2 regions of the Roseovarius sp. MBR-78 genome follow, and region 2 is predicted to be linked to the other one. Evidence: riboswitches for the same ligand, from Rfam matches in the RefSeq annotation. Region 2 holds a riboswitch; the other holds the start of a gene.
What was found. Region 2 has a riboswitch for cobalamin ahead of ABIE58_RS04545 (hypothetical protein). Riboswitches for the same ligand answer to the same signal wherever they lie in the genome.

Region 1 (5,514 bases), on a different contig from region 2:
GCTTGATCGTGCCCCCTTTGCCGGCCGCATCGCGCCCCTCGAAAATCAGCACGAATTTCTGCCCGGTCTCCTGCGCCCAAAGCTGCACCTTGAGCAATTCGGCCTGAATCCGCGCCTTTTGCGCCTCGTAGGTGCGACGGCTGAGCCGGGTCTGATAGGGATAATCCCCGTTCTCGAAGGCCTGCCGCAGCGTCGCGGTCTCTGGCGCTCTGCCCACCGGGGCAGTCGGGGCAACGGCCTGCGCCTCGGGGTCGGCGGTGGAGTCAAGGCTGGTGGTGGCGTCCGTCATCAAAAGGCTCCCGCTCGGGTCTGAATTGGTTGCGCCAATCCTAACCTTTGCCGGAACCCACCACCTTGATGCGTGTCAAAAAACCGTCACAAATCGCGCGATGGCGCTCAATGCGTCCAGACCTGCCGCCGCTTGGTGGCGAAATTTTCGGCATAGCCACCGGCGCGGATGTTGGGCTTGCGCCCATGCGGCTCTTGCACCACGGCGTCAATGCCGTGGTCGCTTGCATATTCAAGCGCGGCCTCCTTGGTGGAGAATCGCAACCGCACCTGCGCCTGCGTATCGGCATTCGAGGTCCAGCCCATCAGCGGGTCGATCTCCCGCGCGCTTTCAGAGACGAATTCCAGCACCCATTTCTGCGTATTGGCCACACCCGATTGCGTGGCGGTCCGGGCGGGTTTGTAGATGCGTGCGCGCATGGGGAACTCCGTTCATGTCACCGCAGATGTTATTCCAGATTGCGGCCCCGTCGGCAAGGGACGGATGGTCGCGATCACGCCGCCACCCCATCGGTGAATTGCAACCGCGCCAGCCGCGCATAAAGCCCGTTCTCGGCCACAAGGCTGTCATGCGTGCCCTGCGCGACGATGCGGCCCTGATCCATCACCACGATGCGGTCGGCCTTTTTCACCGTGGCAAGCCGATGCGCCACGATGATGGTGGTGCGCGTCTGCGCCATCGCCTCGACGGCGGTCTGCACCGCGCGTTCGCTCTCGGCGTCAAGCGCGCTCGTGGCCTCGTCGAGAAGCAGCACCGGCGCGTCACGCAGGATCGCACGGGCAATGGCGATGCGCTGTTTCTGCCCGCCCGAGAGCATCACGCCGCGCTCTCCCACATAGGTGTCATAGCCCTCGGGCAGCGCGGCGATGAACTCATGCGCATGGGCGGCGCGGGCGGCGGCCTCGATCTCGGCATCGCTCGCCTCGGGGCGGCCAAAGCGGATGTTCTCGCGCGCCGAGGCGGCAAAGATCACCGGCTCTTGCGGCACCAGCGCCAGCGCGCCGCGAAACGCGTGCCGCGCCATATCCGGCAGCGGCACACCGTCCAGCGTGATGCGCCCGGCACCGGGATCGTAGAACCGCAGGATCAACTGGATCACGCTGGTCTTGCCCGCCCCCGACGGCCCGACAAGCGCCACCGTCTCGCCGGGCTTGATGGTCAGGCTGAAATCATCGAGCGCCGGTGTCTCAGGCCGCGCCGGATAGGCGAATTGCACCCGCTCGAACACGATCTCGCCGCGCACCGGGCGCGGCACGGCCACGGGGGCTGTGGGGTCTTTGACCGGATCGTCGGCGCGCAGCAGCTCGACCAGCCGTTCGGTCGCGCCGGCCGCGCGCTGCATCTCGCCCCATATCTCCGACAGCGCCGCCACCGCGCCCGCCACCATCACCGAGTAGATCACGAATTGCACCAGCGCGCCGGCCGTCATCCCGCCCGCGCGCACATCGCGCGCCCCGATCCAGAGCACGCCGACAATGCCGGTGAACACGAGGAAGATCACGATCACCGTCATCAGCGCTCGGGTGTTGACCCGGCGGCGCGCGGCGTCATGGCTGCGCTCGGTCACATCGCCGAAATGCGCGCGGCTCTGCGCCTCGTGGGTAAAGGCCTGCACCGTCTGCACCGACAAGAGCGCCTCGGACGCATTGCCAGAGCTTTGCGCGATCCAGTCCTGGTTCTCGCGGCTCAGCACCCGCATCTTCCGCCCCAGAAACAGGATCGGCACTACCACCAGCGGCACGATCAGCAGCACCAGCCCGGTGAGCTTGGCCGAGGTCAGCAGCATCAGCGCCATGCCGCCCACGAACAGCAAAATATTGCGCAGCGCGATCGACACCGACGAACCGATCACCGACAGGATCAGCGTCGTGTCGGTGGTGATCCGGCTCAGCACCTCGCCGGTCATCACCCGCTCATAAAAGGCCGGGCTCATGCCGATCACGCGATCAAACACCGCCTTGCGAATATCAGCCACCACCCGCTCGCCCAGCCGCGAGACCAAGAGGTACCGCGCCCCCGTGCCCAGCGCCAGCAGCGCCGCGATAACAAGCGCCGCACCGAAATAGCGATCCAGAAGCCCGCCATCCTCGCCGCCGAAATTATCCACCACCCGGCGCACCGCCATCGGCAGCATCAGCGCGACAGCCGCCGTCAGCACCAGCGCGGATATGGCCGCCACCAGCAGCGCGCGATAGGGTCGCAGGAACGGCCACAGCTCTGCCAGCGCGCTCACGCGCCGCGATTTTTCGCGATCCAGCAGATCGGCCCCGTTCTCGGCCTTGCGCACCATCTTGTTCTCTCCGTTCCGCCTGCACCGGTTCTTGGCGAGTGCGGCGGGCGGGGTCAAGTGCCCCGATTGGTCGCAGGCCGCTCAGGGCAGCGGCGAAACCCCGATCACAAGCGGGTGCGCGGCGATGAGCAGACCATAGAGCGCAAGGCCAATCGCGAGGCGCAGCCCCGTGGCGGGCCATGAGGCGGGGCGCGGCGGCCAGAGCGGCCCGGCACGGCGCGCAGTGTCAAGCCGCGCCCAGTCTGCCCCCATCACGCGCTTGCGGCGACGATCCACGATCCATCGCCCCAGCAGGGCAAACCCCGCGAAAAGGCCAAAGAGCACGACATGCGCCAGATCGCCATTGGGCAGCAGATGCGCCCCCGCCCAAAGCGCCAGCGCCCAAAGCAGCGGGTGACGCGTGTAGCGGACAAGACCGGGGCGCGCGGGGTCGAACCCCGCCCCCTCGCGCCCGCCAAAAGAGAACGGGTTGGGCCGCGCCACCGCCAGCGCCACCAGTAGGCAGACCGCCAGCATCACCGCCAGCGTGACATGGCCCTGCCACGCAGCCCAGCCCCAGAGCGGCACATGCGGCGCGCGCCCCGCCGCCACGATCACCCAGTAAAGCACCCCCAGCGACAGGGCGGAATAGCCAAGCCCAAAGCCGCGCGCGCCCAGCCGCGCCACCAGCGCCGCCTTGACCGATGGCCTCAATGGCAATCTGTGGCTGAGAAAAAACATCGCCAGCGCAAGGATATATTCTGCCCAGCCCATGCCCTTGGCCCCCTTTACCACCCGTGCCTGAGCTTGGCTTAGCGCGCACGGAACCAGCGCGGCAAGCGTGATTTTCGCTTGCGCGAATCCCGCGCGGGGCGTATCGCGGGGCTGCTTCGGTCCGGGAATAAACTCCCGGATAATAGGGAATACGGTGCGATCCGGCCTTTGGATCAATTCCGTGACTGCCCCCGCAACTGTAAGCGGCGAGCGAAGCCGGGATACACCACTGCACCCTCGGGTGTGGGAAGGTCCGGCCAAGCGATGACCCGCAAGTCAGGAGACCTGCCGAAGTGATCACCCTATCCGGGCGCGGGGCGCGCCGTGGATAACGGACCTTTCCGTAGTGGTGGCACTTTCACCGTCTGCGGAGGGGGCATGTCCTTTCCAATGACCGATACGACTTGAAACGATGCCAAATCAGGCATTGGGGGACAAGACATGAGATATTTTGCCACCTGCGCGATCTGCGCCCTCGCGACGGCCCCCGCCGTCGCCCAAGAAGCGTTCGAGCTTGACACGATCACCGTTTCGGGCAGCCTCACACCACAGGAGATCGCCCGCACCGGTGCCTCGGTCGAGATCATCAACGGGCGCGACGTGGAAACCTCCGACACCGCGCTCACCAACCGGCTCGACCGGCTGCCCGGTGTCAATTCGACCAGCAACGGCCCGCTCGGGGCGTCTTCCTCGATCCAGTTGCGCGGCCTGCCCGCGCGCTATGTCGGGGTGCGGATCAACGGTATCGACATGTCAGACCCGTCGGGCACGCAGAACCAGTTCAATTTCGGCGGGCTCACCGGGGCGGGCCTCGGGCGGATCGAGGTGCTCAAGGGTTCGCAATCGGCGCTCTACGGCTCCGAGGCGATCGGCGGCGTGATCGACATCACGACATGGCAGCCCAGCCGCGATGGGCTGTCGGGCGAGGTGCGCGCCGAGGCGGGCGCGTTCTCCACCACGACCGGCGCGCTCAACCTCGGCTATCGCGGCGCGCGCGGCGAGGTGGCGCTGAGCTATAACCGTATCGACAGCGACGGCTTTTCGGCCAACGCCAACAATTCCGAGGATGACGGGTTCGAGCAGGACATGCTCACGCTCTCGGGCGAGGTTGACGCCACCGACGCCCTGACGGTCGGCGGCTCCATGATCTACCGCGACAACGAAGCCGATTTCGATCCGTTCGGCGGAACCGCCGGGCAGATTCTGACAGAGGAACTCGGCCTGCGCGGATTTGCCCGACTGCAAACCGGAGCGATCAATCACGAACTGTCCTATGGCTATTTCGACATCGAGCGGCGCGATACCTCACCGGGGGCCTTCACCCCGCGCTTTGACGGCGAGCGCGACGAATTCGCCTATCTCGGAAGCGCGGATATCGGATCGGCTGGCACGCTCAGTTTTGGTCTCGAATATACCGAGGAAAGCTTCAAGGCAGATACCAGCGGCTCCAACGACAATCTCGCGACGACGGTGGAATGGATCCTGCCCGCAAGCGACACAGTCGACATCTCGCTGGCGCTGCGCCACGACGAGGACGGCGAATTCGGCGGCGAGTTGACGGGCCGCGCCGCCGCCGTCTGGCGTCCCGGTGATGACTGGGCGGTGCGCGCGGTTGCCGGGACCGGCTTTCGCGCGCCGTCGCTTTTCGAGCGGTTCAGCGCCTTCGGCGACCCGAACCTGAAACCTGAGGACAGCGAAAGCTACGAGATCGGTGTCGAGCGGCTCTTCGGAAATGGCCGGATCGAGGCCACGCTGTTTCACATTACCATTGATGACCTGATCGACTTCGATCCAGGCGCCATCGCCTGCGGCTCGGGCTCTGGCTGTTTCGGACAGGTGCCCGGCGAAACCACGTCGAGGGGGATCGAGCTGTCAGCAGAGGCGCAAATCAACGCGTTCCTCAGCCTCTACGCGAACTACACATTCACCGACTCCGAAGAGGCCAATGGGCAGCAGAGGCCGCGCACGCCCAAGCATGACGCCGTCATCGGGCTCGACGCCACCCTGTCGGATCGCCTGTCGGGCAGCTTTGATATCCGCCACGTTGCCGATGTAGACCCGAGCGCCTTTGCGCCTGCGAACAACAAGGTGGGTGATTATACCCTCGTCGGCATGGGGCTGAGCCATGCCCTGACCGACAGCACAACCGCCTATATCCGCGTCGAGAACCTCTTTGACGAGG
Region 2 (5,514 bases):
GCTCGCCGGTAATCATGCTCTCGTCCACGCGCGCCGTGCCCTCGGTCACCTCGCCATCGACGGGCAGGCGCTCGCCGGGGCGGACCAGCACGATATCGCCGGGCACGATGGCGTCGATCTCCACCTCTTGCGGGGTGCCGTCGCGCATCACCCGCGCGGTGCGCGCCTGAAGCCCCATCAGCCGCTCGATCGCGGCCCCGGTGCGGCCCTTGGCGCGCGCCTCCAGCCAGCGGCCCAGCAGGATCAGCACCACGATCACCGCCGCCGCCTCGAAATAGACCGCGCGCACCGCCTCTGGCAGCAGGCCGGGCGCAAAGGTGGCCACCACCGAAAAGCCATAGGCCGCGCCGGTGCCCAGCGCCACGAGGCTGTTCATGTCGGGCGCGCCGCGCATGAGCGCGGGAATGCCGACGCGGTAAAAGCCCCGCCCCGGCCCCGCCAGAACCAGCGTGGTGAGGATGAATTGCAGCACCCAGCTTGCCTGCATCCCGACCGTATCGGCAATCAGCCGATGCAGCGCCGGGACCAGGTGGCCGCCCATTTCCAGCGCAAAGACCGGCAGCGCCAGCGCGGCGGCCAGCACCGTGCGCCGGGCCAGGTCGTGTGCCTTGTCGGCCTTGCGCGCGGCGGCGCCGTGCGTCTCGCCCGCGTCCAGAAGCCGGGCGGGATAGCCAGCGGCAGTGGCGGCCGCGATCAGGTCGCCCGCGCGCGTCATGCCGTCGGCATGAACCACCCGCGCGCGCTCGGTGGCAAGGTTCACCTGCGCCTCGATCACGCCCGGCACGGCGGCCAGAGCGGCCTCGACCCGGCTCACGCAGGAGGCGCAGGACATCTTGTCGAGCGCGAGCGATGTGACAGCGGTGCGCATCGGGTATCCGGCGCTGTCGAGCGCCTTTGCGATATCCTTGAGCGCGGTGCTGCCATCCGTCTCGATCAGGGCTGATTCGCCCGCGAGGTTGACCTCGGCGCGCGTCACCCCGTCAAGCGCGGCAATCGCCGTCTCGGCCCGGCGCACGCAAGAGGCGCAGGACAACCCGTCGAGAGAGATCTTGATCTGCTGCGTATGGGACATGCTGGCGCTCCGGTTTCTGGTGACTACCGGGGATATAGGCCTTCCAGTAACGGGAGGGTCAAGGGCCATGCCGCTTTTCGCCCGAACCTTTCGCCTTTGCGCTTGCGAGGGCAGGGCGCTGTGCTACGCTTCACGGGTCATGGTGCCGCCCCTCGGGGCGGAGAATTGGGAAGCCGGTGAGAGACCGGCGCTGCCCCCGCAACGGTAAGGGTGGGCGTCGCGGCGATATGCCACTGGGCCGGGACCGGCCCGGGAAGGTGCCGCCGACGCATGGGCCGAACGCCCGCCACCCCAAGCCCGGAAACCAGCCAGGACAAACGCCAAATCGCGGTGGGCGATGTGGGTGTGTGAGCCGCCCGTGCCCCCGCACCCCACGCCCTCGCCCCATCCGGCCCGGGGTGTGGCCGGGGAGACATGAGCATGACGGCCCTTTCCCGAATCATCGACGCGCTTGAGGACAGCCCGGCGCAGGGCGCGCAGGCGCTTGATGCCGCGCGCCTTGGGTTTCTTGAATGGGTGTTCGCCACCCCCGGCCCGGTGACCGCGCGGATGGCGCGGGATGCGCTTGAGACACAGGCCGCGCGCGACGCGCAAAGCCCGGCCGCGCGTGCCTTTGTCGGCTGTGTCAGGGAGGTGTGCACCTGCGTCCCGTCATCTGCGCAGCGCCGCAGGGGCGCGCGCGGGGGCGCCTGGCTCAACTGACATCGCTGGCTTGCGGTTGGGAGAAACAAAAACGGCGACACCAGGGAGGAGGAGGGTGCCGCCGTTCTGTATCGCGTCAGGCCTCAGGGAGGAGGAGGAGACCTTCCGCTATCTTTCAGGACCGTTATTCGGCCCCGTCGTCTGGCCCCGAGTTCTAGGGAGGAGGAGAGAACCCGAGACCTTCACGAATGCGCCAGGGAGGAGGAGAGGCGCATCCGTATTCCGTTCAGCGCCTTGCGCCGTAGACCGAGTCGTAGGCGACCCGGCGAATTTCGCTGCGATGCAGGCCAAGATCGGCCAGATCACGCCCGGTGAGATCGGAAAGCTCGCGCACCGTCCGCCGATAGGCGAGGTAAGCATTGACACGCTGCAATGCGGCATTAGCTGTCTCACGAAGCCCGCCCCACGCCGTGGGGGCTATCCCGTATCGCGTGACCATCGGTTGTGCCATCTTCTTTTCCTTGCGATCTTGTTCGCTTTTATCGCCAAGGCCACCCTGTGTGCCCTCGCTTGATTGGAAGATAGCGTCTTTCTGCAGTTGCACAATAGCGGGCGTGAACATTTCTGCTATGCAGAAAACGCATGGCAGAGCCTGACCTAACGTCAGGCAAAAGCACAGTTTTTCAGCACGCCCTGATGCCCACCTGCACAGAATGTAAAGGCAGCCGGGGGGCGTGACGCCGCAGAAAGGCAATGTTCGCGGCGAAAGCCTCTGGACCGGGCGGTGGCACATGGTAGCAAGGGGCATGACGCCGCTTGATCTTGTTCTGACCCCAACCGCGCTGCGCTTTGGCGGGCGGCGCTATCCGTGCACCATCGGGCGCGGGGGCCCCACGGGCGACAAGCGCGAGGGCGATGGCGCGACGCCACGGGGTATCCACCGGATCGTCGGGATGCTCTATCGCCCCGACCGCATGGCGCGGCCCACGGATTGGGCGGTGCCGATTCGCCCCGGTGACCTGTGGTCGGACGATCCCAATGATGAGGATTACAACCTCATGGTGCGCGCGCCCTACGCCCACAGCCACGAGGCGCTGCGCCGCGCCGATCCGCTCTATGATCTGGTGATCGTGACCGACTGGAACTGGCCGCAGGCCACGCGCGGGCGCGGATCTTGCATCTTCATCCATCGCTGGCGGCGGCCGGGCTATCCGACGGCGGGCTGTATCGCGCTGCGCCCCGACCACCTGCGCCGGATCGCGCAGGGCATCCGGTATGAGACGCGGCTGATCGTGCGGTAATGTCGATGCAGCACGGGGGGCTCATGATGTGAAGAGGACGTTCGATATGACATGCAGAGCCGCGCGGTGCCCGACCGCGGATGGGCGCTGCAACGGTTGTGGTGGGCGATTTATGGTGCCGAATACTTGAACGTTTGTGCGGATTGCGCCGTTGCAGAAGCGTCCGGGCGGTCGGGCGCTCGCGCGGCGGCGTGCAAGCACGCCTTGACTCCGCGCGGGGACAAGACGCGAATGGCGGCTCGAGGCCCAACCGCGGCCCTATCAACCGTAATCCCGTTCGCCGAAAATCGCCGAGCCGACGCGCACATGGGTCGCCCCTTGTGCAATCGCACGCTCGAAATCGCCGCTCATCCCCATCGACAGGCCCGAGAGACCGTTGCGCGCCGCGATCTTCGCCAGAAGCGCGAAGTGCAGGCTCGGCTCTTCGTCCACCGGCGGGATGCACATCAACCCGCGCATCGGCAGATCAAGCGCCCGGCACTCAGCCACGAAGCCATCCGCCTCGGCGGGCAGCACGCCGGCCTTTTGCGGCTCTTCACCGGTATTGACCTGCAAGAAGAGATCGGGACAGCGGCCTATCTCTTGCGCCAGCCGCGCCAGTGTGCGCGCCAGCTTGGGCCGGTCGAGCGAGTGAATGGCCTGAAACATCTCCATCGCCTGCCGCGCCTTGTTGGTCTGCAACGGGCCAAGCAGGTGCAACGCGATGCCCTCGTAACGCTCCTGGAATGCAGGCCAGCGCTCTGCTGCCTCCTGCACCCGGTTTTCGCCAAAGAGGCGGTGGCCCTGATCGAGCACTGCCTCGACCCGGTCCCGTGGCTGCACCTTGGACACGGCGACAAGCGCCGTGCTGCCCGGCGCGCGCCCGGCACTGGCCTCGGCACGGGCGATCCGCTCCTTGATGTCGCTCAGGCTCACCGGCATTCTCCTGCTGTTATCGCGTGCCATCTGACTGCCACGCTCACAGGCCGGGTGCAACGGGCTTGCCCTGCTGCTGCGGCTTGGATACATGGGGGGTGAATAAATCCGGACGGTGAAATGACCCAGTCGCGTTTAAGATTTGTCGGCCTGGCCGTGGCGGGCCTTGTGGTGCTCGCAGGGTGCAGCACGTTCAAGGACGCGCGCTTTGATCCCGAGGCAACGCGCGTGAAAAGCGGTCGCGAGGCGCGGCCCGATCCAAAGGACGGGTCGCTGTTCGACGCATTCCGGGGCTCCAAGGACAGCGTCAAGGTCAACCGCTTCCTGTGGACGGCCTCGCTCGAGGTGCTTGATTTCCTGCCGGTCGAGGCGGCAGATCCGTTCACCGGGATCATCTCCACCGGCTATGGCACCCCGCCCGGCGGCAACACCGCCTATCGCGCCACCATTCTCATCAGCGACCCGGCGCTTGACGCGCGCGCGCTCAATGTGTCGCTTCAGTCGCGGCGCGGCCCGGTCGATGCGGCCACCACCCGCGCGGTCGAGGATGCGATCCTCAACCGCGCACGGCAGTTGCGCATTCAGGCCGCCAAGTTCTGATCCGCACGCGCGGCCCCGCGCCGCTCGTGCAGCGATTGCCGGATGATCTGCACCGCCGAATTGACGAACAGCGCGGCCATGATCGCGGCCACGATCACGTCGGGCCAGCCCGTGCCGCTTTGCCAGACGCCCAGTGCCGCCAGCATCACCGCGACATTGCCGATCGCGTCGTTGCGTGAACACAGCCAGACCGAGCGCACATTGGCGTCCCCATCCTTGTAGGCCATCAGCAAGAGCACGCTCGCCACGTTGGCGGCCAGCGCCAGAACCCCAACAGTGCCCATGATCCCGGCCTCTGGCACGCCGATATAGACCACCCGGTAAAGCGTCGTGCCCAGCACCCAGGCCCCCATCGCCATGAGGCTCAGCCCCTTTGCCAGCGCGGCGTTGGCGCGCACCCGCACCGACATGCCGATGACCGCCAATGACAGCCCATAGGTCAGCGCATCGCCCAGGAAATCGAGCGCGTCGGCCTTGAGCGCCTGCGACTGCGCCGCCTGGCCGCTGGTCATCTCGACCGCGAACATTGCCGTATTGATCGCGATCACCAGCCAGAGCCGCCGCTTGTAGCCTGCCGACACACCGTCGAACCGCGCGCCGTGGTCGCAACATCCTGCCATCCGGGGCCTCCTTTGCATCCAGTTCGCCGGTAATGTAATCTCTCTAGCGACTAGAGCTTCAAGGGGAGAGATATGATTTTCGCGATTGGCGAGCTGGCGCGGCGGACCGGCGTCAAGGTGCCCACGATCCGCTATTACGAGGCGCGCGGGTTGCTTGGCGTGCCGGACCGCAGCGCCGGGAATCAGCGCCGCTATGGGCAGGCAGAGCTTGAGCGCCTCCGCTTCATCCGCCACGCCCGCGATCTGGGGTTTTCGCTGGCGGCGATCTCGGCGCTTATCGAGTTGCAGACCCACCCCGACCGCACCTGCGACACCGCGACGCGCATTGCCCGCGATCAGCTTGACGCCACCCGCCGGAAAATCC

Region 1: it holds a riboswitch for cobalamin, as region 2 does, so the genes downstream of both, ABIE58_RS07855 (TonB-dependent receptor plug domain-containing protein) here and ABIE58_RS04545 (hypothetical protein) in region 2, are expected to answer to the same signal.

Annotation. Positions count from the first base shown of each region.
Region 1 is NZ_JBEPPX010000007.1:142,051-147,564, forward strand. Features, by position in the region: gene ppk2 (polyphosphate kinase 2) at 1-289, opposite strand, end outside; gene ABIE58_RS07840 (ETC complex I subunit) at 397-708, opposite strand; gene ABIE58_RS07845 (ABC transporter transmembrane domain-containing protein) at 783-2,579, opposite strand; gene ABIE58_RS07850 (NnrU family protein) at 2,661-3,332, opposite strand; cobalamin riboswitch at 3,433-3,639, shown strand; gene ABIE58_RS07855 (TonB-dependent receptor plug domain-containing protein) at 3,774-5,514, shown strand, end outside.
Region 2 is NZ_JBEPPX010000004.1:99,558-105,071, forward strand. Features, by position in the region: gene ABIE58_RS04540 (heavy metal translocating P-type ATPase) at 1-1,072, opposite strand, end outside; cobalamin riboswitch at 1,196-1,399, shown strand; gene ABIE58_RS04545 (hypothetical protein) at 1,493-1,774, shown strand; gene ABIE58_RS20330 (DUF1127 domain-containing protein) at 2,001-2,336, opposite strand; gene ABIE58_RS04555 (L,D-transpeptidase family protein) at 2,521-3,015, shown strand; gene ABIE58_RS04560 (YggS family pyridoxal phosphate-dependent enzyme) at 3,277-3,930, opposite strand; gene ABIE58_RS04565 (DUF3576 domain-containing protein) at 4,051-4,530, shown strand; gene ABIE58_RS04570 (cation efflux transmembrane domain-containing protein) at 4,512-5,150, opposite strand; gene ABIE58_RS04575 (MerR family transcriptional regulator) at 5,223-5,514, shown strand, end outside.